3 regions of the Delftia sp. Cs1-4 genome follow, and region 3 is predicted to be linked to each of the others. Evidence: riboswitches for the same ligand, from Rfam matches in the RefSeq annotation. Region 3 holds a riboswitch; each other region holds the start of a gene.

Region 1 (7,508 bases), 2.5 Mb from region 3:
GGCCGGTGCCCAAAGAAGCCAATCACCAACGAGCCGACTGGATGCTTGTGGTCTTGCCGAGACTGATAGAGCGTCAAAGCACGTGTCCCCACATAGCGTTGTACCGGATAGTCTCCTGCCGTGTGGCGCATGAGCGTGACCTGTTGGGCGGCGGGGTCAAGCGAATGAAAAGCAAGCAGTTGGTAAAGCTGAGTGGCTGGGAGGTTCATGGGTGGAATTGATCTGCAGCGATGCCGAGCAAAATAGCACGGCTGGCCTCTCAGGGCGAAGCCATGTGGACGGGCTGAAGCACGTTCTTTGGGCTGTGGCGGAAAGCGAGGACCTTTGGAAGTTGGTGGGCACGGTATTTGCAGGTGTTGCCACTGAAAGCTGCGGGTGGCGCGCAGTGCGGAGGGTCGCATTCATAGCTTCACATCTGGCGCGATGGGATAGCCGTTGGGCGCAAGAGCTTATCGTGTCGCGAAGGCCAATTCGGTTCCGGCTTGCCGCAGAAAAATGATCAACGCAGAGCCGCGTGCCTGATCAAAGACCGATACATGCTTGGCTCACAAAGCGCGTCCTGTTCTTCTCCGTGATCGCGCGCGCTGCTCGGCATGGATACCCCGTGTTGCATCGGCCTGGCGAAGCAGTCCTAAGCTTCCAAGCTGCGAACGAATTCGCTCCCCACTTCGACTCCTAGAAGAGAGTCCACGGCCGCCACCCGCTTCAGCGCTTCGTCGGCGCTGAAGCCATTTCCCTCCAGCACGGCCAATGCATCGTTGTGCAGGGCATAGGCCAGGTGCGCTGCGATCCGTACGCTCGGATCCGCATCCACGTTGCTCCCCAGATATCCGCTAAGGAGAAGACGGATCTCGTATATGGCTTTCGCCAGGATTTTTGACTCATTGGTGCGCATGGGATGGTCCTGCCATGAATACTGGCGACTGTGTGCCGGAACCATGAATGTACGTACTTGGGCCATCTACGGCCCGGCGTGATGGCGGGCATCAAGGCAAATTGCGCCGTACTTTGCGACACAATCCGCCTCTTGAATACCTCTGAAGGAGATGGCCTGTGCCAGCGCCCCGCCATTGGATCGAATTCGTTGAGGACTGGCGTTCCGAACCCATGGCCTACTAGGTGCATGCCGAGCAAGAGGTTGGGCTCTGGTGCCGCGCCAGCCGTTACCTGCCCTCGGCACCTGCTCACATTCCCCACAAGGGCTTTGCCGTTCTCCCATCACCAACACCCAGGAGCTTCAATGATTATCACCACCACCCCCCAGATCGAAGGCCGCCGCATCACCCGCTACTGCGGCGTGGTCGCGGGCGAGGCGATTTTGGGCGCCAATGTGTTCAAGGATTTGTTTGCCGGGCTGCGCGACATCGTGGGCGGGCGGTCGGCCACCTATGAGCGCGAGTTGCAGCGGGCGCGCGAGATTGCGCTCAAGGAGCTGGAGGAACGCGCCCAGGAACTGGGCGCCAATGCCGTGGTGGGGGTGGACCTGGATTACGAGGTGCTGGGCCAGGGCAACGGCATGTTGATGGTGTCTGCCAGCGGCACGGCCGTGGTGCTGGAGTAGGCAAGTCATCGGGCAAGCAGGCCAAGCGGGTCAAGCGGGCCAATCAGGCCAGAGAAGTCAACGCGGCGCTGTGCCCGGCATCTGCAGGCAGCGGGCCAGCGCCCGCGCCGCCTCGCCCAGGCGCGGGCCGGGTCGGGAGACCACGTCCGTCTCGACCAGGTCCAATGCGCAGATGCGGCCCGAGCGCACGGCGGGCATGCGGCTCCAGCCGGGGCGGGTGGCAAAGCTGGCCGATGGCGTCTGCGGCGTGTGGATGATGAGTTCGGGCTGCTGGCGCAGCACGTATTCGGGCGTGATGCGGGGGAAGGGACCCAGGTTCTGCGGCAGCACATTGCGCGCGCCCAGGCGCTGCAGCAACTGGCCTATGAAGGAGTCCGGCCCCGCCACATAAGGCGTGGCGTCCACTTCGAAATACACCTTCTGCCCGGCGGGCGCATGCGCAGCCAGCGCCTTGGCCTGCTGGTCCACCTCGGCCTGCATGCGCGCCAGCAAGGCGTTGGCGCGCTGCACCTGCAGTAACTCGTCGAGCTTGTGCAGCACCTGCTCCAGCTGCGCCATGTCATTGGCGTCCAGCGCCAGCACAGGAATGCCGAAGCGCTCCAGCTGTGCGATGACGGGTGCGGAATACGCCATCAGCACCACGTCGGGCCTGAGCCGCACGGTGGCCTCGACCAGCGGGGCAAAAGTGTGGCCCAGCTTGGGCAGGGCGGCCACGCGCGCCGGGTGGTTGGAGAATTCGTCCACGCCCACGATGCGCTCGCAGGCCTCCAGCGCGCACAGCGATTCGGTCAGCGAGGGCAGCAGCGAGACGATGCGCTGTGGCACCCGCTCCAGGCGCACCTGGCGCCCGCGCATGTCGGTGACGGTGTAGGCAGTGGTTGCCCCGCCCGTTCCCGCATCCGCCGCCTTTTGCGCAAAGGCGTTGCCCGCGCCGCCTGCGCAGGCCAGGGCGGCGGTCAGCAGCAGGATGCGGGGCGCGCGCGAAAGCAGGCGCAGAAGCAGGTGCATGGGGTCAGGGCAGAGGTGTCCAGCGCACGCTGACGAACACGGTGCGGCCTGCGTTGGCATAGCCGCGCGTGGGGGCGTAGTCGCGGTCGGCGATGTTGTTGACACGGGCCAGCAGCGTCCATTGCCTGGTCAGCTGGCGCTGGGCGTAGAGGTTGACCACGCCGTATCCCCCCAGCTTGAAGGTGTTCGCCTCGTCTGCGTAGCGGCCGCTGTACAGCTGCGCTTCGCCGCCCAGCGTCCAGCCGGCCGCCTGGGTGTCGGCGTTGAGCTTGAGCATTCGCTTGGAGCGGTAGGGCAGCAGCTTGCCGGTCTCCAGGTTCTCGGGGTTCATGAAGTCCAGCGAGGCACCCAGGTTGGCGCTGCCCAGGCGCGTGCTGCCCGCCAGCGTCAGGCCGGTGATCTCCACGCTCTGCCAGTTGCGGTAGCAGTTGCAGGGAAGGGCACTGTTCCAGTCGTAGGTGATGAGGTTCTTGAACTTGTTGCGGTAGACCACGGCCGAGAGGCGGTTGGCACCGGCCGCATAGTGCAGGCCGGTTTCCACGTTGGTGCTGCTTTCGGGCTTGAGGTCGGCCGCCGCCTGGCCCGTGAAGCGTTCGTACAGCGTGGGCGTGCGGAAGGCCGTGCCGGCCGATGCTACCCAGCGCCAGCGCTCGTCGATCTGCAGGCCGTAGCCCAGGCCGCCCGTGGTCTTGTTCTGCTGGTCGCGCACCTGGTCGTGGCGCAGGTTGGCGTCGAACTGGTGGCGTCCCTCCGTCAGGCGCCAGCCGGTCGACAGGGAGTTCTGCACGCGCCGGCTGTCGGTGTTCTGCGTCCAGGCGTATTGCGTGTCCAGCTTGTCCTCGCGGCGCTCCAGGTCGATGTTGAAACGGTGCTGGCCCAGCGTGAACAGGTTCTGCAGCAGGTAGTTGGTGGAGCGGCCCTTGGCGCTTTCGGGCGACTGGGTGTGGCGGTCGCTTTGGCTGTCGGTATGGGAGATCTGGACCACGCTCTTGTAGAGGGCGTTCCAGCCGGCCTGCCAGCGCAGGCTGCCGGTGGTGTTCTTGACCACGTCGTAGTCGTCGAACGGCGGCGGGCTCTGGTCGTAGTGCGTGCGCAGGCGGCTGTGCAGCAGGCTGGCGTCGATCTGGTGGATGCCCGTTTTGTAGCCCGCGTTCAGGCCCAGCGAGGTGTTGCTGTAGCCATCCTTGTCCGGATTGGGCGAGAAGGTGTTGCCGGGGTAGACGTCAAAGCCGTCACTGCGCTCGTCCGCCAGGTTCAGACCGTAGGTGAAGCCGTTGGCTCCGCCCTGAAATCCCGTGGCCAGCTTGCTGGTGCCCTGGTTGCCTATGCCCGCCTCGGCATAGGCGCGGGTCTGGCCGTCCGCCCGCTTGGTGAAGATCTGGATCACGCCGCCCATGGCGTCTGAGCCATAGATGGCGGCGGCCGGGCCGCGCAGCACCTCGATGCGGTCAATCTGCGCCAGCGGCAGGGTGGACCAGACCGCGCCGCCCTGCAGCTCCTGCGAGCTGTAGCGCACGCCGTCGATGAACACGGCAGTGTGCTGGTTGCTGGTGCCGCGCAGGTAGACCGAGGTGACCTGGCCCGGCCCGCCATTGCGGTTGATCTGCACGCCCGGCACCTGCACCAGCAGGTCGGCCACGCCCGTGGCGCCGCTGCGGGCAATGGTCTCGGCGTCGATCACGGTCATGTCGGCCGTGACGGTGCGCAGGGACTGCTCGCTGCGCGAGGCGGTGACGACCACGGTATCGAGCTGGGAGGCCTGTGCGCGCTGCGCCTGTTGTGCCTGTTGTACCTGTGCTTGGGCCTGGCAGGCCAGCAGCGAGGCCGCAGCCAGGGCGGACAAGGTGCGCAGTACGGGGAACGCCGAAGGCGAGCGAAGAGCGGCGCCAGGGGCGCGCGCGAGGGCGAGGGTGTGCATGGATGCGAGCCAGTTGCGCGCCAGCGACCCCGCCGGCACGGAAACCAAAAAGACCGGCTGCGCTGCATGCGCGGCCGGCCGCCTGTTGGCCGGTATCCAGACTGGTGACGCACTCGCCAAGGCCTTCCCGGGCTCAGGGCCCAGTGGCACGGGTTTGGCGGGGGCCGGTGCAATGCACGCGGCGTTTCACTCACTGTTGCGGGGGCAGTACATGCGGGCGGCTTTATCTGGCCGCCCCATGTTTCCCGTTTAACCGCAGCCCCTGGGGCTGCTGGCACCAACGGCGGCGATTGTACGGCGGGGCGTTCAGTACCGATGTAAAGCTTGCTTGACATGTCCGCGGATGGCATCGCACAATGTCAAGCATCCTTTACACATTGCGAGAGACTTCCATGAATCAAACAACCGTCACCAACCGCCGCTACCAGAAGGAGCTGGGATTTGCGCTGCTGCTCTACATGGCGCTGCTTGTGGGGGCGCTTTTGCTCAGCGCCGACATGCAGGCCGGGGCCCTGCGCACGGCGCTGCTGCTGAGCCCCATGCTGGCGTTTGCGCTGGCCGTGCGGGCCATCGTGCGCCTGGTGCGCGATACCGACGAGTTCCTGCGCAAGTCCATGCTGGAGCAGCTGGCGATTGCGGCGGCGGGTACGGCCGGCATCACCTTCACCTACGGATTCCTGGAAATGGCAGGTTTTCCCAAGCTCAGCATGTTCATGGTGTGGCCCTTGATGGGTGCGCTATGGGTGGCTGCCTCGGTGGCCCACTGGCTGCGCAGCCGATGAGCTGTTCCGCCAAAGTGCCCCTCCCATGAAAAACACCATCCGTGAACTGCGCGCCGAGCGCGGCTGGAGCCAGGCTGCGCTGGCGGACCTGCTGGGCGTGTCGCGCCAGACCGTCAATGCCATAGAGACGGGCCGCTACGACCCCAGCCTGCCGCTGGCATTCGCCATTGCCCGGGTGTTCGAGACCCGGATCGAGGCGATCTTCCAGGAGGGTTGAGCGCAGGGCTCAGGCCACGATCATGACCAGCAGCACCAGGCCCAGCAGGGCCAAGTAGGCCTTGGCATGCAGGGCATCGGGAATGCGGCCGATCAGCGGTGCCGCCAGCCTGATGCCGGTCCACGATCCGGCCGTCAGAAGCGCAAAGGCCTGCAGGTCCACATAGCCCACATGCCAGGGGCCCAGCCCCACGCCCCGCGATGCCAGCATGTAGGCAGCGGTGCCCGCCACGGCCATGGGCAGGGACAGCGGGCTGGCCATGGCCGTGGCGGCCGCCATGCTGGCGCCGCGCCGGCGCATCAGCGGCACGGTCATCACGCTGCCGCCCACGCCCAGAAAGGCTGCGATCGCACCAATGGCCAGGCCCGCCGTGGCCGCCGCCCGCCGGCCCATGGGCTGCATGCCGGCGGCGGTGCCGTGCACGAAGCCTGGGCGCAGCAGCGCGTCGGCGATGGTCAGGGCCAGGTAGGCGATGAAGGCCCAGCGCACCCATTCCCCGCTGATCCAGGTGGCGGCCGCCGCGCCCGCCACGGCGCCGGCCGCGATGAAGCCAGCCAGTGGCCGCACCTGATCCCAGGGCAGGGCGCCCGCGCGGTGCTGGCGCAGCGTGGCCATGGAAGCGCCAAAAATCATCACGCAGGTGGAGGTGGCCACGGCAATGTGCATGGCAGCCTGGCCAACGGCGGAGTCCGCGCCGTGGATGGAGGTCAGCAGCGCATAAAGCAGCGGAACGGCCACGAAGCCGCCGCCAAAGCCGAAGAGCACGGTGGTCACGCCGGCAAGCACACCGAAAGCCAGCAGCAGGAGAGGGAACACAGACAGTCCTTTGGAAAAAACGAGCAAGGACTGAACCTTAGGATGCCACGGTTTGGCCTGCTTTCGCGGATAGGTCAATAATCCTCGAATTCCTGCCAAACCCTGTTGGCTGTTTTCCGGACATTCCCATGCTCAACATTCCGCTGCATTCCGTGGACGCCGTGGCGCGCGATGTGCTGGCCATCGGCACCGACTACACGCCTGGCACGCTGCTGCCCACGCACAGCCACCGGCGTGCCCAGTTTCTCTACGGGATGAGCGGGCTGATGGAAGTGGAAACCGACGACGGCGCCTGGACCATCCCGCCTTACAGCGGCGTGTGGATTCCGGCCAGCAAGCCGCACAGCGTGCGCATGCAGGGCGTGAGCACGCGCAGCCTGTACATCGAACCGGCTGCTGCGCCCCGCCCGGGTGTGCATTGCGAGGCCCTGGTCGTCACCCCGCTGCTGCACCAGTTGCTGCTGTCCTGCGCCGACCTGCCGGCGCTGTACGACGAAGCGGGCCGCGACGGCGCCCTGGTCACGCTGGTGCTGCACGAGCTGGCCTCGGCCCGCAGCCTGCCGCTGTTCGCGCCCATTCCCCGCGACGAAAAGCTGGCCGCCCTGTGCAAGCAGTTCCTGGCCCAGCCCAGCATCCGCGCCACGCCGCAGGACTGGGCACAGGCGCTGAACAAGAGCCTGCGCACCTTCAGCCGGTTTTTCCAGCAGCACACAGGCATGGCCTTTGGTGCTTGGCGCCAGCAGGCCTGCCTGCTGGCGGCGGTGTCGCGGCTGTCTGCGGGCGCCTCGGTCACGCAGGTGGCGCTGGACCTGGGCTATGACAGCCCCAGCGCGTTTTCCACCATGTTCCGCAAGGCGCTGGGCCGGGTGCCTTCGGAGTTGGTGAGCCGGGTCTAGGCGGGAACGCTGGCCTGGGCAGCCGTTTCCCGTGTCATGGCCCAGAACACCAGGGCCGCCAGGCTGAACGCCGCCCCCGCCACGCAGACGCCGTGCCAGCCAAACCGCGCGTAGGCATTGGTGGCAATCAGCGCCCCCAGCCCGCTGCCCACGGCATAGAACAGCATGTACAGGCCCACCAGCCGGCTGTGCGCCTGCGGGTTGCTGCGAAAGATCAGGCTCTGGTTGGTCACATGCAGGGCCTGGCCGCCCAGGTCCAGCAGCACGATGCCGACTACCAGCGCCCACAGCGACTGCTCCAGCAGCGCAA
Region 2 (7,508 bases), 2.5 Mb from region 3:
GGCGTCGGCACGCCGGGCATCGGCGCTCCAGCACAGGTCCTGGGCTTGCAGCTTCATGGGCCGCGCCCTCCCTGCACCGGCTGGCGCACCAGCATCCAGACGAAGAAGGGTCCGCCGATCAGCGAGGTGATCACGCCCACGGGCAGTTCCATGGGCGCAAAGGCCGTGCGCGCGACAAGATCCACCAGCACCAGCAGCAGGGCGCCGGCCAGGGCGGCCACGGGCAGCACGCGCCGGTGGTCCGTGCCCACCAGCATGCGCGCGGCGTGCGGCACGATCAGCCCCACAAAGCCGATGGCGCCGCTGACCGCCACCATGGTGCCCGTGAGCAGCGACACCGCCAGGAACAGTGCGCGCCGCAGCCGTGCCGTGTCCACGCCCAGCGTGGCGGCGGCCTCGTCACCGGCCAGCAGGGCGTTGAGCGGGCGCGTCTGCAGCCCCAGCCAGAGCATTCCCGCGGCCAGCACGGCAGCGGGAATGCCCAGTTCCTCCCACTGCGTGCCGGCCAGGCTGCCCAGCGTCCAGGTCAGCAGGGCATTGGCCAGGTCGCGCTGGCCCGATGACAGAGTGATCAGGCTGGTCACGCCCGCCAGCACATAGCCGATGGCCACGCCACCCAGGATCAGCCGCGTGGCGTGGATGCGGCCCTGGGAGCGCGCCAGCAGGTAGACGGCGACGGTGGCCGCCAGCGCCCCGGCAAAGGCCCCGGCCGTGAGGGCGTACATGCCGGCCGAGGCCAGCGCACCGAAGGCCAGCACGGCCACCGCGCCCACCGACGCGCCCGAGGACACGCCCAGCAGATAGGGATCGGCCAGCGGATTGCGCACCATGGCCTGCATGATGGTGCCCACCACGGCAAGCCCCGCGCCCACCAGGGCCGCCAGCAGCACGCGCGGCATGCGGATCAGCCAGACGATCTGCTGGTGCTGCGGCGTGATGCCCTCCAGTGGCGGCGGCTGCATGCCCAGCACCTGCAGCAGCCGGCTCCAGGCAATGCGCCAGACCGTGCCCGCCGGCATGTCCACGGGCCCCCAGGTGATGGCCAGCGTCATCACCAGCAACAGGGCCGCGAACAGCAGCAGGCACCAGAGGCGGGCGGCGCCCGGGCGCCTGGGCCAGCGGGAGTCAGTTGGCCGCATGGCTGGGCGCCGGCATGCGGTCGGGGTGCAGGGCCTGCGCCAGGGCGCGGGTCCGCGCAATATTGCGCGGGCCGGGCGTGGCCTCGGCATAGGTCATCACGAAGAACCGCTTTTCGCGGATGGCATCAACGCCGGCCAGCTCGGGCTTGGCCAGCAGGAAGTCGATCTTGCCCTGCGCATGGGGCTGGCCGTAGTCGATGATGACGATCCACTGCGGATTGCGCTGCACCACGTCCTCCCAGTTGCCTGCAGGCCAGTTGCTGGGAATGTCGTCGAAGATGTTGCGCCCGCCCGCTTCCTCGATCATGGCCTGCGGCATGCCGTAGCGGCCCACGGTCACGGGGATGTCCTGGCCGCTGTCGTAGACGAAGACCGAAGGCCGCTGCCGCACGCCCTGCATGCGCTCGCGCAGGTCCTTCAGGTCGCGCTCCAGCCCCTGCGCCAGTTGCTCGGCATGGGCGTCGATGCGGAAGATGCGGCCCAGGTTGCGCAGGTCGGTCAGGCCGTCTTCCAGCGCCACCTGGCTGCGCGGCCCCACGCGGATGCACGATTCGGACAGCACATATGAGGCAATGCCGTGGCGCTGCAGCACCTCGGGCGTGATCTGGCCCTGGCGAAAACCGTAGCTCCAGCCTCCGAAGACGAAATCTGCCGAGGCGCCCAGGATGGCCTCCAGGTTCATCTCGCGCTCCGCCAGCCGCGGCACGCGGGCCAGCTGGGCCTGGAAGGCCGGGTCGATCTGCTTGGCCTGCGTGATACCGCTGTAGCCCACCAGCCGATCGCCCAGGCCCAGAAAGAGGAACATCTCGGTGATGTTCACGTCATGGGTCACGGCGCGCAGCGGTGCGCTGGCGTAGGTCACGGGGCTGCCGCAGACATTGACGGTCACGGCCGCCTGCGGTGCGGCAGCCGGTGCCGGCAGTTCACTGGTGGTGCCGGAATCGCTGCGCGAGCAGCCGGCCAGCAGCAGGGTGGCCGCCAGGGCGCCAGCGCACAGGCCGTGGAGACCGTGGAGGCTTTTGGAGCGCGCCATGGCCATCAGAACCGGATATGGGCCGCGATCTCGAAGCGGCGGCCTTGCCCGACCAGGAACTGGCTGCCGTAGCTCGATCCCACATAGACCCTGTCGGCCAGGTTGCGGCCGATCAGGCTCAGGGTGGTGCGCGGGTCCACCTGCCAGCTCAGCGCGGCGTCGGCCACGGTGTAGGCGGGCAGGTTCACGGTATTGGCGTTGTTGCCAAAGCGGTCACCCACGTAGCGCAGGCCCAGCGAGGCCTGCCAGGCGCCCACGCGGTAGTGGCCCCAAAGGTTGGCCGTGGTCTTGGCCACGTTCTGCGGACGGTTGCCTGCGCGGTTGCCGCCGGCCTCGATGAGCTTGTCGAACTGGGCGTCCACATAGGACAGATTGCCCTCCAGGCGCAGGGCGGGCGTGGCCTGGAAGGTGGCGGTGGCTTCCGCCCCGCGCGAGGACTGGCTGCCGCCCTGGATGGAGATGGCCGGCCGGTCCGGGTCGCGCGTGATGATGTCGTCCTTCTTGATGTCGAACACGGCCAGCGTCCACTCTCCGCGCCCGCCGGCCACCTGCTGCTTGATGCCGATCTCGGCCTGGCGGCCCTTGCTCAGCTTGTAAGCCGTGTTGGCCAGGTTCAGCGACACCAGGCTGTTGACGGGATCGTGTCCCGAGCTGATCTGCCCATAGACATGGGTGTTGCGGGCCAGCTCATAGGTCAGGCCCAGGCGCCAGGAGGTGGCGGCCAGCGTCTTGTTGAAATCCGTGCCGCCCACCAGCGAGTGGCTGGCAAAGTCGTAGACATCGCGGCGCAGGCCGGCCATGGCCAGCCAGCGGTTGCTGATGCGCCAGGCATCTTCCAGGTACAGGGCATGCTGGGTCACGCCGGTTTCTGTCTTGGCGGCGGTGAGATCGGGGCTGGCCCAGCTGCCATGCACGGGATCCCAGGCCGAGACCGTGGACGAGCCGCCATAGGGCGAGTTGTTGGACAGCCGCAGGTTGATGCGCGCGGCCTCCCAGCCCATGGCGATCTTGTGCGAGCCCCGGTCCACGTTCAGGCCCAGGCGGTTGCCGGTCTGCTCCAGGTCGTGCAGGATTTCCAGGTAGTCGGAGCGGCCCACGGTCCAGGTGGCGGGGTTGAGCGCGTAGGCCTCGATGTTGCGCCAGTGGCGGTCGGACTTCACGTGGTACAGCTCGTTGCGCACCGTCAGCCAGTCATTGGCCTTCCATTGCACCTTGGCGCGCAGGCGCTCGTCGGCATAGCGCAGCACGCTGTCTTCGGCGTTGTAGTTGCGGTCGCGCAGCGACTCCACCACCTTGCCGTCCAGGCCCGGCGTGCCCCAGTAGCGGCTGGGCTTTTGCACGCTGCGGTCGGCAATCAGGTCGATCTGCAGGTCGCTCGTGGGCTCCAAGCGCAGCGTGCTCATGAACTTGCCGTTGCGCGACTGGTCCAGATCGCGCTCGCCTGCGCTGCGTGCGGTGTAGCTGTCGATGCGGTAGCTGGCATAGGCGCCCAGGGCGCCGGTCACGCCCAGGCCCAGGCGCAGCGTGTCGTCCGTGCCCGCGCCCACCAGCACCTCGGCCGAGCTGGTGCGGCTGGGCTGCTTGCGGATGGCGTTGACCGTGGCGCCCATGGTGCCGCTGCCATACATCAGCGAGGCCGGGCCGCGCAGCACGTCGATGCGCTCGTAGCCCCAGCTGTCACCCGGATAGGCCGTGGTGCCGGCGGCCACGCCCAGCACCATGCCGTCTTCGGCCACGCCCACGGAGTTCACGCCCGCAAAGCCGCGGCTGCTGAAGGACAGGCCACCATTGCCCGGCGTGCTGCTGGAGGTCAGGCCCACGGTGCGCGTGACGGCGTCCACCAGGGCGTAGTCGCCGCGCTCCTGCATCTGCTCGGCAGAAACACCATCCACGCTGGCCGGCACTTCCTGGTTGGAGACGCCGGTATGGCTGGCAGAGCGCGCAGGCTGGGCCAGTTGCTGGCCGATGCGTTCGGCCTGGCCGGTGACCTGGACCTCGGGCAGGGCGGTTGATGGGGGCGTTGGGGTGGGGGTTTGTGTTTGAGCCTGCGCCGGCAGGCAGATGAAGGCGCAGGCCAGGGCCAGCGGGCTCAGCCGCACGGAAAGGGACTGGGCAGCGCGAGCGCTGGAAACCCTGGAAAAGGAAGAATGCATTTCGAACATCGGTCTTCGACCGTCTGATGCGAAAGCAAGGCACTGCCACCTCTCCAGCCAGCGTGGGAGGAAAGGGCGCAGGACGTTGCCATCCGCACCCCGCAGACAGTCAAGAAAACGCCTGCACAGCAGGCGAGAAACGCAGCAGGCCGGTCTCCGGGCTCACAAGCGGCGCAAGGACATGCCTTGCGCCCAGCGCCCCGTCTTCCCAATCCACCCGCGAAAAGCTGCATGTTGCAGACCACGCCATGAATCAGTGACAGCCTGTCATCGCCCCTCCGCAGGGTTGCGGAGACTGGCGGGACAGGCATGGAGCGCCTTGACTTGTTTACCGTTGCGGGGGCAGCCAAGGCCTGTGCCGGCAGCGCAAAAAGCATTTGCTGGCAGTCACCTTGTTCCCGTTTCATCCCCATGGCTGGCATGCGGACACCTGTTGCACGGATGCCTTTGCAGGCGCGGCATTATAGCCAGCGCTCTGTTTGCAGAGCCTTGGGCGCCTGGGGCACGTCGTGCAACAGCAGCTCCAGACCCAGCCACTCGCCACGGTGAACGCGGCTGATGGCATGCCGCAGGTGCACGCGGTAAAAGCCTGACGCACCGCGCACCGGGCGCGGCCCCGTGGCGATGATGGCCGCATCCCCCAGGCCCAGCGGCAGCACCATGGGGCGCGATTGCATGCGCGGGCGCTGCTCGGTCATCACGAATTCGCCGCCCTCGAAATCCTGGCCCGGCCGGGACAGCAGCAGCACCAGCTGCAGCGGAAACACCGCCGCACCTTCGCTGTATGAACGCAGCGGGGCATGACCCGCTTGCGGCACGCGCAGCAGATGTGGCTGTGGCTGTGACTGCGGCTGCGTCTGGCCTGCTTGCCTGCCCGCACGCATGAAATCCTCGAAGCAGCCCGGCAACTCAGGCTGCATGCCCATGTGTTCGCGCCAGCGGTTGGCCAGGGCCAGCAGATGCCCGTACAGCACCGGGCGCCATGCCTGCATGGAGGGCGGCAGGCCAGACGCGGCGGCCGCCTCGCGGGCCAAGGCGCGGCTTTCATCCGCAGTCAGCAGCTGCGGCAGCAGGGCATGGCCTTCGGCATCGAGCTCAGCGGCAATCCGCGCCCAATTCAGGCGCGCGAAGCGATCCTGGCTGTTGAGCCTATCCATTTCAGACCGTCCAACCATTCAGCCCGCCTTGCGAAAAGTGAGATTGATGCGCCGCCCGCCCAGCAGCGGGTGAGGCTGGTCCTTGAGCGGCAGCACGCCGTGATGGCGCAGCCGATCCACGCCGCCCCAGACCACCACGTCGCCATGCTGCAGCGGCACCCTGGCCGTGCTGTCCGCCCGCGCCAATCCTCCAAACAGAAAAGTGGCCGGCATGCCCAGGGACACCGAGACAATGGGCGCGCCCAGGTCGCGCTCGTCGCGGTCCTGGTGCAGGGAAAGCCGGGTGCCGGGCAGGTACTGGTTGATGAGGCAGGCATCGGGCACAAAACCTTCGAACCCCGCCGCAGCGGCCGCCTCGCCCGCCAGCCGGACAAACAGGGCCGGCATGGCGGGCCAGGGCTGGCCGCTGAGTGGGTCGATGGCGCTATAGCGGTAGCCGCGCCTGTCGCTGGTCCAGCCCAGCGCGCCGCAGTTGGTCATGGCCACCGACATGGTGAAGCCGCCCGGCGTGACCAGATGGCGCAGCGGCGCCCGCGCCGCAATGCCTTCGACCGCCTCCAGCAGCTGCGCGGCATGTGGCAGGGCATGGCCGCGCAGCACCACGGATTGGGGGCCTATGGATTCGGCCCCGGTGGGCTGTTCATCGGCGAAAAGATCCAGCGTGCTCATACCGGCCATCCATCAAAGTGCGTCATGAAAGATCAGCCCCACGGTATGGCGATGGCCGCTGTGGATGCGGCTGACCCCATGGCGCATGGCCACGCGGCGGTAGCCGGTGCGCCGCCCGGGCACGGGCCGGTGGCGCACGGCCAGGACCAGCGCATCGCCCTGGTCCAGTGCCATCACGTCGGCCCGCTGCCGGTCGCCATCGGCCTGGGTGATGACGAACTCGCCACCCGTGAAGTCCTGCCCGGGCCGCGACAGCAGCAGCACCACCTGCAGCGGAAACACATGCTCTCCATAGACATCCTGGTGCAGGCAGTTGTAGTCGCCCGCACCGTATTGAAGGATGAGCGGCGTGGGCCGCAACTGGCCCTGCGCGTGGCAGCGCGCCAGGAAGTCCTGCAGCCGGTCCGGATAGCGCACCTCCAGCCCCATGCGCTGGTTCCAGAGATTGGCCACCGGCGCCAGGCTCAGATACAGCTGCTCGCGCAGGCGCTGCAGCAGCGGTGGCAAGGGGTAGTCGAAATATTGGTACTCGCCGCGCCCGAAACCGTGGCGTGCCATGACGATGCGGGAGCGAAAGCCGTCCTCCCTTGCGTAAAGAGCGGCCAGGTCGCGGCACTGCTGCGCATCCAGCAGGCCGGGCAGGCGCGCGCAGCCTTGCTCATCGAGCTGGTGCTCCATCTGCGTCCAGTGGCAGGGCGGGGCGGATTCGCAAGCTTCGTTGTCGAAAAGACCGAGGTTGTGCATGGCGGGCTGGGTTGGCGGTATGGGCGCTGTGGGCAATTGCCGCAGTCTAGGGCGGCGCCGCAGCGCCTGCATCCCGCTTCTTGCAGTGGACAGAATGTCAACCGGTGGGAGCGCCTGCCAGCCGCGTGCTGGACAGGCCTGGGAGGGCCGGCTGGCGGCTGCAATTGAACAATCGCGGCATTCCTGCAAACGCCTCAGGCCCGCCATGTCCAGCAACGTCCATCACCTCTATCTGTTCTTCGATACGCCCCTGCAGCTGCGCCGCGTGCAACTGATCTGCCAGTACCTGGCCCGGCAGTCCTGGGAGCAGGCCGAGCGCTGGATCCATGAGCTGGACCCCGCCCTGGACCGGTCCGCGCTGTGGGATGACGACTGGGTCAATGCCAGCGCCCTGGGCCATCCCCAGCACCTGGAGCTGGGCTTTGACACCCGCACCACGGCCGGCATGCCCTGGCGATTGCTGGAGACGCTGTTCCAGCACGGGCTGCAGGCGGCGGTGCTGCATGTCTTCTACGACCAGGTGGGCGAGAGCGAGCGCTACCACTTCGATGCCGGCCAATGGGTCAGCCACCACGCCTGGCTGTCCCGTTACCCGGAGCGCCAGGTGCTGGTC
Region 3 (7,508 bases):
CGATGACCTGCTCGTAGCCGGGGTCGAGGATGCGGGCCAGGCCCAGCTCCGTCGCGCCCTGGCCCACTTCGCGGCCCGACAGGTTGTTGTGGATGGCCAGCACCGCATGGGACGGGTCGAGCAGGTCATGCACCACCACCTCGCAGAACGGGGCAAAGGTCTGGCCCAGGCCTTCTGCGATCTGGGCCAGCTGGTCCAGAAGCTGGCGCTGTTCAGGGGTTCGTTGGGTCATATTGGACATTTTGTTTTGAATTGGACAAAATGTCAAAATCCAGACGACTTCTCTGCGCTTTCCACCATGTTCGACACCCTTGTAGACCTGTTGCAATCCCAGGGCGCGCGTTTTCGCGTGCTGGAACATCCGGCCGAAGGCCGCTCTGACCTGGTCGCCGAAATCCGGGGCACCGCCCCCGGCCAAGGCGCCAAGGCCATGCTCTGCAAGAGCCGCGATGCGGCCGGTGCGGGCGATCCCCAGCTGTTCCTGGCCGTGCTGCCCGGCGACCGCAAGCTGGACTTCAAGCGCCTGGCCCAGGCCGTGGGCGTGCGCAAGGCCACGCTGGCCTCGCCCGAGGAGGCCCAGGCCGCCACGGGCTGCGTGATGGGATCGGTGCCGCCGTTCTCCTTCAACCCGCAGGTGCGCCTGGTGGTGGACCCGGCTCTGGTAGAGCGCTTTGGCGAGATCGCCTTCAACGCGGGCCGGCTGGACCGCTCCATCGTGCTGGACTCGGCCGACTATGTGCGCATTGCCCGGCCCGCGCTGCACAGCCTGAGCGGGGAGGGTGCCGATTGACCATGGATTGACCCTGGCGCGGGGCTGCGCCCACAATCGTCGGCAACGTCCACATCTCCTTGCCTGACCATGTCCACCCCTGCGAAGCAGCACCCTGACCGGCCCGATGCGGCCGGCTTTGTGCGTGCGGCGCTGGCTGCTGCCCTGGCCCAGGTGCAGTCGCATCTGGCGGTCTTGGAGGGCGGTGGCAGCGATGCCGAGACCATTCACCAGCTGCGCGTGGCCCTGCGGCGCCTGCGCACCGTGCTGCGCGAATGCGCGGGGCTGGCGCCCGGCATGCGCGCCGAATGGGATGACCCCCTGGCCCAGGCCTTTACGCAACTGGGCACGCTGCGCGATGCCGATACGCTGGCCGATGTGGTGCGCCCGCTGCTGCAGGCCGCCCATGCGCCCCTGTGCGACTGGCAGGCGCCGCAGGCCGTGCAGGCGGATGCAGCCGCTGCCGTGCGCGAGCCGCCGTTCCTGCAGGCGCTGGCCGAGATCCAGGCGCTGGCGCAGGCGCCGCAGGCAGAGCCATCGGCCCGTTTTGCCCACCTGTCCGCCACAGGCACGCGCAAGTACCTGGCACGGCGGCTGGCGCGCCTGCACCGCCAGGTGCTGCGCGACGGCCGGCACTTCGACCGCCTGCCGCTGGCGCAGCAGCACCGCGTGCGCAAGCGGCTCAAGCGCCTGCGCTACCTGGCGGACTTTGCGCGGGAATTCGCGCCCGGAATGTGGCCCGGCAAAAAGGGCCGGCGCTTTGCCGAGGCGCTGGTGCCCGCCCAGGACGCGCTGGGCCTGCACAACGACATGGCCGTGGCGGCCGAGCATTTCCATGCCGAGGCCGCGCGCGACCCGCGCGCCTGGTTCGCGGCCGGCTACCTGCAGGCCCGCCTGGCTACCAGCGCGCGCAGCAGCCGCCGCGCGCTGCGTGCGCTGGCCCGCGTGCCGGGCTTCTGGGCTGGGCGATAATCCGCCGCTGGCGCACCGCCGCAGCCCCTGGGCCGTGGCGGTGCGCTGTTGCTGAAGGTGCCCCATGCCGTTCACCGGCCAGGGGTTCAACGGGAAGCAGGTGCGCGATGCCATCGAGGTGGCCGCTCGCAATGCCTGCGCTGCCCCCGCAACGGTCAGCGGAATACAACTCCCCACGCTGGCGCGCCACCCACCGGTTGCGCGCCGCAAGCCACTGTGTCTGGACGGACATGGGAAGGCGGGGATGCCTGCTGCAGCGCGCCCACGATGCGCGCCGCAGCGTTCCGCAAGCCCGGATACCGGCCTTCTGCACTGCTTTCGGACGCCGCGGGAGTGCGCCTGTCCGGTCCGGCCCCAGCCTGCGCTGCCGTGGCCGGCTCCGGCGTGCGCGCCGTGCGGCGTGGTTCAGACGATAGGCCCCACGGGTGACTGGGGCAGTTGGATTCAACGCATGCGCTTCGCTTCTTTGGCCGCCGATTGTTCCGGCCCCTTTCCCCTTCTTCCCTTCCTGCGCCCGGCCACCGCTGCGGCCGTGCTGGCCTGCTGCGCCGCAGCGGCCGGCGCCGCACAGGAACCGACGGCCGGCAAAACCGGTGCATCCGCCGACGACGCGCTGGACGCCGTCTTCGTGACCGCCACCGCGCGGCCCGAGGCGCGCAGCCGCATCGCGGGCACCACGCAGACCATCGACCGCGAGGCCATAGAGCGCTCCAGCGCGCGCTCGGTCACCGACCTGCTGGCCGAGAACGCCGTGGGCTTTCTCAGCGAATGGACGGCGGCCCAGACCTCGATGAACCTGCGCGGCGCCTCCACCGACGGCCAGGGGCGCGACTTCCGCAGCCAGGTGCTGGTGCTGGTCAACGGCCGGCGCGCGGGCACGGCCAACCTGTCCAAGCTCAGCCCCTCGGATGTGGAGCGCATCGAGATCGTGCGCGGCCCGTCCTCGGTGATCTACGGCAGCCAGGCCATGGGCGGGGTGGTCAACATCATCATGAAGACGGGGGCGACGGCGCCCGGCACGCGCGCCCAGGTCCAGGCCGGTTCATGGGACCTGTGGCGCACCGATGCGCAGACGGCCGGCGCCAATGACCGCTTCGACTGGTACTTCGGCGTGAGCGCAGGCGGGCGCGGCGACTACGAGTCGGGCGATGGCGGCACGCGCATGGAGAACACGGGCTGGAAGCGGCGCGGCGCCAGCGGCGCCCTGGGCTGGCAGCTGCACGAGCTGCACCGCGTGGAGCTGCAACTGCGCACGGACGGCATCTACAACGCGGGCTTTCGCGGATCGGGCGCCAACATCTACAGCCGAGACAACCGCAGCAACCGCTCGCTGGACCTGACCTACGAAGGTGCACTGCCCGACCAGCGCCTGAGCTGGACGACCCACCTCTACAGCCTGGTCGATACCGACGAGTTCAACTGGGCATCGCCCGTGATCCGCTCGGGCAACAGCGCGGTGCCCGGCACGGCGCGCGACTACAACCACCGCCAGCTGGACGCCACGGGCCTGCGTTTTCAGCCGCGCCTGCGTGTCAGCCAGACCAATGACCTGCTGATGGGCTTTGACTGGGAGCGCAGCAAGCTGCGCTCCGACCGCCTGCGCGTGGCCATGCCGGGCGGCCCGGCGGGCCAGGTTGCGCCCTACGACAACAACCAGACCGAGCAGGTGCACGCGCTGTACTTCGAGGACGCGCAGACCCTGTTCGACGATCGCCTCACGCTGCGTGCCGGCCTGCGCAAGACCTGGGGCACGACGCGCTTCGACGATACGCCCAACCTGGCGCTGGCCCAGGCCAGCACGCGCGACTACGACAACCACACCTGGTCGGCCGGCGCCACCTGGAAGGCCACGGACCGGCTCACGCTGCGCGCTGCGGCCTCCACGGGGTTCCGCGCGCCCACGGCCACGGAGCTGGCTTCGGACTTCACGGCCGTCGGCGGTGGCCGCACCTTCGGCAATCCCAACCTCAAGCCCGAGACCAGCCGCCAGATCGAGGTCGGCGCCGCGCTGCAGCAGCCCGGCTGGCGCGTGGATGCGGCCCTGTTCCAGAACACCATCAGCGACCGCATCATCACCGTCTCGCGCGGGGCGACGACCAACACCTCGGACTACGCCAACAACGCGGCCGACATCGTGGCGCGCGGCCTGGAAATGCAGGCCGACATGGACCTGGCGCGGGCGCTGAACCTGACGGGCCACCAGCTCAAGGCCTGGGCTGGCGGCTACTACCACTTCAGCATGCGGGACAAGGGATCGCCAGCGTCGGCCAATACCGACAAGGTGCAGCGCATGTACCGCTACGAGGCCTCGGCCGGCGTGCGCTACGGGCGCGGCAGCGGGCGGCTGCAGGGCGACTGGAGCCTGCAGCTGTCCACGCTGCTGCGCGGTCCCATGTGGTACGACACGGAAGAGGCGCTGCTCATCCCGCAGGGCGAGCCCAGCAGCACCTTCATCCACCGCAAGGGCGCCTTCACCATCTGGAACCTGCGGGCCGACTACCGCGTGTCGCCGGGCGTCAAGCTGTTCGCAGCCGTCAACAACCTGTTCGACCTGAACCGCCATCCCATCTTCATCGCGCTGGACCGCGCGCCCTGCATCGCCAACCCGGCGTACCAGAACGGCGGCTGCGGAACGTCGATGGCGGGGCGCGAACTCATGGTCGGCCTCCAGGCGGAGTTTTGAGGACCACGGCATGAGGCAATCCAGCACCACGCGCCGCCAGTTGCTGCGCCAGGGCGCGGCAGCGGCCCTGGCCTGCGGCCTGCCCGCGGCATGGGCCGACACCGTCGCTGCAGGCGGGCCGGTGGTGCTGCAGGATGCGCTGGGCCGGCGCGTGGAGATTGCTGCGCCGCCGCAGCGCATCGTCTCCATCTTTGCCTCCAATACCGAGCTGGTGGCCGCGCTGGGCCTGCTGGACCGCGTGGTGGGCGTGGAGGATTTCACGCGCTTTCCACCGGGCGTGGAGCGCATTCCCAAGGTGGGCGGGCGGCTGGGGTTCTCGGTGGACGCCGTGGTGGCGCGCCAGCCGGACCTGGTCATCGTCACGCCCGCGCGCCAGGCGGCGCACCAACTGGTCGATCCCATGGAGCGCATCGGCGTGCCGGTGATGGTGCTGCTCAGCCGCTCGCTGGCCGAGGTGATGGACAACCTGCGCCTGGTGGCCCGCGCCACGGGCGTGCAGGCGCGCGGCCAGGCGCTGGCCCTGGCGCAGGAGGCGCGGCTGCTGCGCGTGGACCGGCTGGTGGCCGGCCAGCCCCGGCCGCGCGCGCTCATGGTCACGGGCCGGCTGGGCAACGGCATGCTGCTGGCGGCCCGGCCGGGCACCTATACCGGCGAGGCCATGGTGCGCGCGGGCGCTTCGTTCGCGCTGGACGGCCTGGGCACGGTGCCCCAGGTCTCGCCCGAGGCCGTGCTGGCCGCCGACCCCGACGTGCTGCTGTTCGCAGGCACGCAGGAGGCCATGCAGGACCTGATCGGCCAGCGCGGCTGGCGCGACCTGCGTGCCGTGCGCGGCGGCCGGGCCACCACGGTGGCGCGCGCCGAGTTCCTGATTCCCGGGCCGCGCACCTTCGGCGGCGTGGAAAAACTCTCGCGCTGGCTGCACCCTGCGGCCTGGGCCGGGGAGGCCGCATGAATTCCCTTTCACATCCACCTGCGTGGCGCCCCTGGGCCGGTGCGGTCCTGCTGCTGCTGGCCAGCTTGCTGATCGCCGCCTGCGCGGGCCACCAGTGGGCCAGCCCGGCCGACCTGCTGGCCGCGCTGGGCGGCGAAGACAGCCTGCGCAGCCGGCTGCTGCTGCAGTGGCGCGTGCCGCGCGTGCTGGCAGCCGCCCTGGTGGGCGCGCTGCTGGGCCTGTCGGGTGCCATCTTCCAGGGCGTGTTCCGCAATCCGCTGGCCGAGCCCTATCTGCTGGGCGCCTCGGGCGGCGCGGCGCTGGGGGCGACTGTCGCCTTGCTGGTTCCCATGCATCTATTGTTCGGCCTGCCCCAGGCATGGACGCTGCCCGTGCTGGCCTTTGCCGGCGCCTGGGGCTCGACCGTGCTGGTGCTGGCCGTCTCGCGCGTGGCCGGTGCCACCGATGCGGCCGGCATGCTGCTGGCCGGCGTGGCGCTGGCGGCCGTGCTGGGCGCGCTGCGCTCGTTCCTGATGCTGGCGCTGTCCGATGAGACGGTGAGCCTGCAGGTGGTGCTCAGCTGGGTGCTGGGCGGCATACAGACGCCGTCGTGGAGCGGGCTGGGCCTGCTGGCCGGTGCCTCCCTGGCCTGCCTGGCCGGGGCCATGGCGCTAGCGCGCGGGCTGGACCTGCTGGGCCTGGGTGCCGATGCGGCCCAGGGCTTCGGCCTGGACGTGGCGCGCTTCACGCCGCTGGCCGTGCTGGCCGGCTCGCTGGTGGTGGCCGTGGCCGTGGCCTATGGCGGGCTGGTGGCCTTCGTGGGGCTGGCTGCGCCGCACATCGCGCGCTGGATGGCGGGACCGCTGCACCGCGCGGCCCTGCCGGCGTCGGCGCTCACGGGCGCCATCATCGTCACGCTGGCCGATGCCATTGCGCGCAGCGTGCTGCCGCCGGCCGAGATTCCGCTGGGCCTGGTCACGGCCGTGGCCGGCGGGCCCTTCTTCATCGTGCTGCTGGCGCGCAGGCTGAGGTCCGCATGAACGGTGCCATCCCTTGCGCCCCACCGCGCCTGCAGGCCCGGTCCCTCACGCTGCGCCACCGTGGCCGCAGCGTGCTGGACGCCGTCTCGCTGCAGCTGCCCGCCTGCGGCGCCGTGGCCCTGGTGGGGCCCAATGGCGCGGGCAAGTCCAGCCTGCTGTCCCTGCTGGCGGGGCTGCAGGCGCCTGCATCCGGCAGCGTGCTGCTGGACGGGCAAGACATTGCAACCCTGCCCGTGGCCGAGCGCGCACGCCGCGTGGGCTACATGCCCCAGCGCTTTGCGCCGCACTGGGACCTGACGCTGGCCGAGCTCATGCACATGCGGCTGGCGGGCCGGGGTGATGTCGAGGCGGCCATTGCAGGCGCCGGGCTGCAGGATTTCGCGCGCAGGCGCTGGTCCACGCTGTCCGGCGGCGAGCAGGCGCGTGCCCTGCTGGCCACCGTGCTGGCCACCGACCCGCCCGTGCTGCTGGCCGACGAGCCCGGCGCCGCGCTGGACGTGCGCCACCGCCTGGCCCTGGTGCAGGCGCTGGCGCAGCGCGGGCGCGAGCGGCTGGTGCTGGTGGTCATGCATGACCTGGACCTGGCGCTGGCGCACTTCGGGCGCGTCATCGTGCTGGACCAGGGGCGCATTGCGCTCGATGGAGCCCCTGCCGAGCTGCTGCATGCGCCGGGGCTGGATGCCGTGTTCGGCGTGGATTTCGAGCGCATCGACGCACCTCCGCAAACCTTGCTGCGCGCGCGGCTGAAACAGGAGAACTGAACCCATGCGCATCGATCTGGCCGGCTGGACGCGCGACGCCACGCGCGGCGGGCACCGTGAATTCCTGGCGCTGTTCGAGCGCGCCGAGCGCCTGGGTTTCCAGGGCGTGTGGTTCAACGAATTCCGCGTGCCCGATACCGCCTGGCCCTATCCCTCGCCCCTGCTGCTGGCCGCCGCCGTGCTGGCGCGCACCGAGCGGCTGCGCGTGGGCACCTCGGTGCTGGTGCTGCCGCTGCACCATCCGCTGATGCTGGCCGAGGAGATTGCCCAGTTGGACCTGCAAAGCGCCGGCCGCATCGACGTGGGCGTTGGCCGGGGCACGGAACCGGCCGCGCTGCGCGCCCTGCAGATC

Evidence for each region. A riboswitch is a leader RNA that binds a small molecule or an ion and turns the genes downstream of it on or off. The one in region 3 is predicted to bind cobalamin.
Region 1: linked by a shared signal. The riboswitch ahead of DELCS14_RS15330 (TonB-dependent receptor) and the one ahead of DELCS14_RS04260 (TonB-dependent receptor) in region 3 are both predicted to bind cobalamin.
Region 2: linked by a shared signal. The riboswitch ahead of DELCS14_RS15035 (TonB-dependent receptor) and the one ahead of DELCS14_RS04260 (TonB-dependent receptor) in region 3 are both predicted to bind cobalamin.

What each region holds. Positions count from the first base shown of each region.
Region 1 covers NC_015563.1:3,490,747-3,498,254, reverse strand. Annotated here, with positions in the region: gene DELCS14_RS29520 (GIY-YIG nuclease family protein) at 1-209, opposite strand, end outside; gene DELCS14_RS15345 (hypothetical protein) at 632-895, opposite strand; gene DELCS14_RS15340 (heavy metal-binding domain-containing protein) at 1,241-1,561, shown strand; gene DELCS14_RS15335 (helical backbone metal receptor) at 1,619-2,569, opposite strand; gene DELCS14_RS15330 (TonB-dependent receptor) at 2,574-4,487, opposite strand; cobalamin riboswitch at 4,557-4,784, opposite strand; gene DELCS14_RS15325 (hypothetical protein) at 4,880-5,269, shown strand; gene DELCS14_RS15320 (helix-turn-helix transcriptional regulator) at 5,295-5,486, shown strand; gene DELCS14_RS15315 (sulfite exporter TauE/SafE family protein) at 5,496-6,302, opposite strand; gene DELCS14_RS15310 (helix-turn-helix transcriptional regulator) at 6,431-7,198, shown strand; gene DELCS14_RS15305 (MFS transporter) at 7,195-7,508, opposite strand, start outside.
Region 2 covers NC_015563.1:3,420,467-3,427,974, reverse strand. Annotated here, with positions in the region: gene DELCS14_RS15050 (ABC transporter ATP-binding protein) at 1-57, opposite strand, end outside; gene DELCS14_RS15045 (iron ABC transporter permease) at 54-1,139, opposite strand; gene DELCS14_RS15040 (ABC transporter substrate-binding protein) at 1,126-2,178, opposite strand; gene DELCS14_RS15035 (TonB-dependent receptor) at 2,178-4,334, opposite strand; cobalamin riboswitch at 4,455-4,774, opposite strand; gene DELCS14_RS15030 (2OG-Fe(II) oxygenase) at 4,787-5,482, opposite strand; gene alkB (DNA oxidative demethylase AlkB) at 5,501-6,151, opposite strand; gene DELCS14_RS15020 (2OG-Fe(II) oxygenase) at 6,164-6,895, opposite strand; gene DELCS14_RS15015 (hypothetical protein) at 7,101-7,508, shown strand, end outside.
Region 3 covers NC_015563.1:953,830-961,337, forward strand. Annotated here, with positions in the region: gene DELCS14_RS04245 (helix-turn-helix transcriptional regulator) at 1-232, opposite strand, end outside; gene DELCS14_RS04250 (YbaK/prolyl-tRNA synthetase associated domain-containing protein) at 299-790, shown strand; gene DELCS14_RS04255 (CHAD domain-containing protein) at 860-1,741, shown strand; cobalamin riboswitch at 1,780-2,064, shown strand; gene DELCS14_RS04260 (TonB-dependent receptor) at 2,193-4,424, shown strand; gene DELCS14_RS04265 (ABC transporter substrate-binding protein) at 4,435-5,376, shown strand; gene DELCS14_RS04270 (iron ABC transporter permease) at 5,373-6,395, shown strand; gene DELCS14_RS04275 (ABC transporter ATP-binding protein) at 6,392-7,156, shown strand; gene DELCS14_RS04280 (LLM class flavin-dependent oxidoreductase) at 7,161-7,508, shown strand, end outside.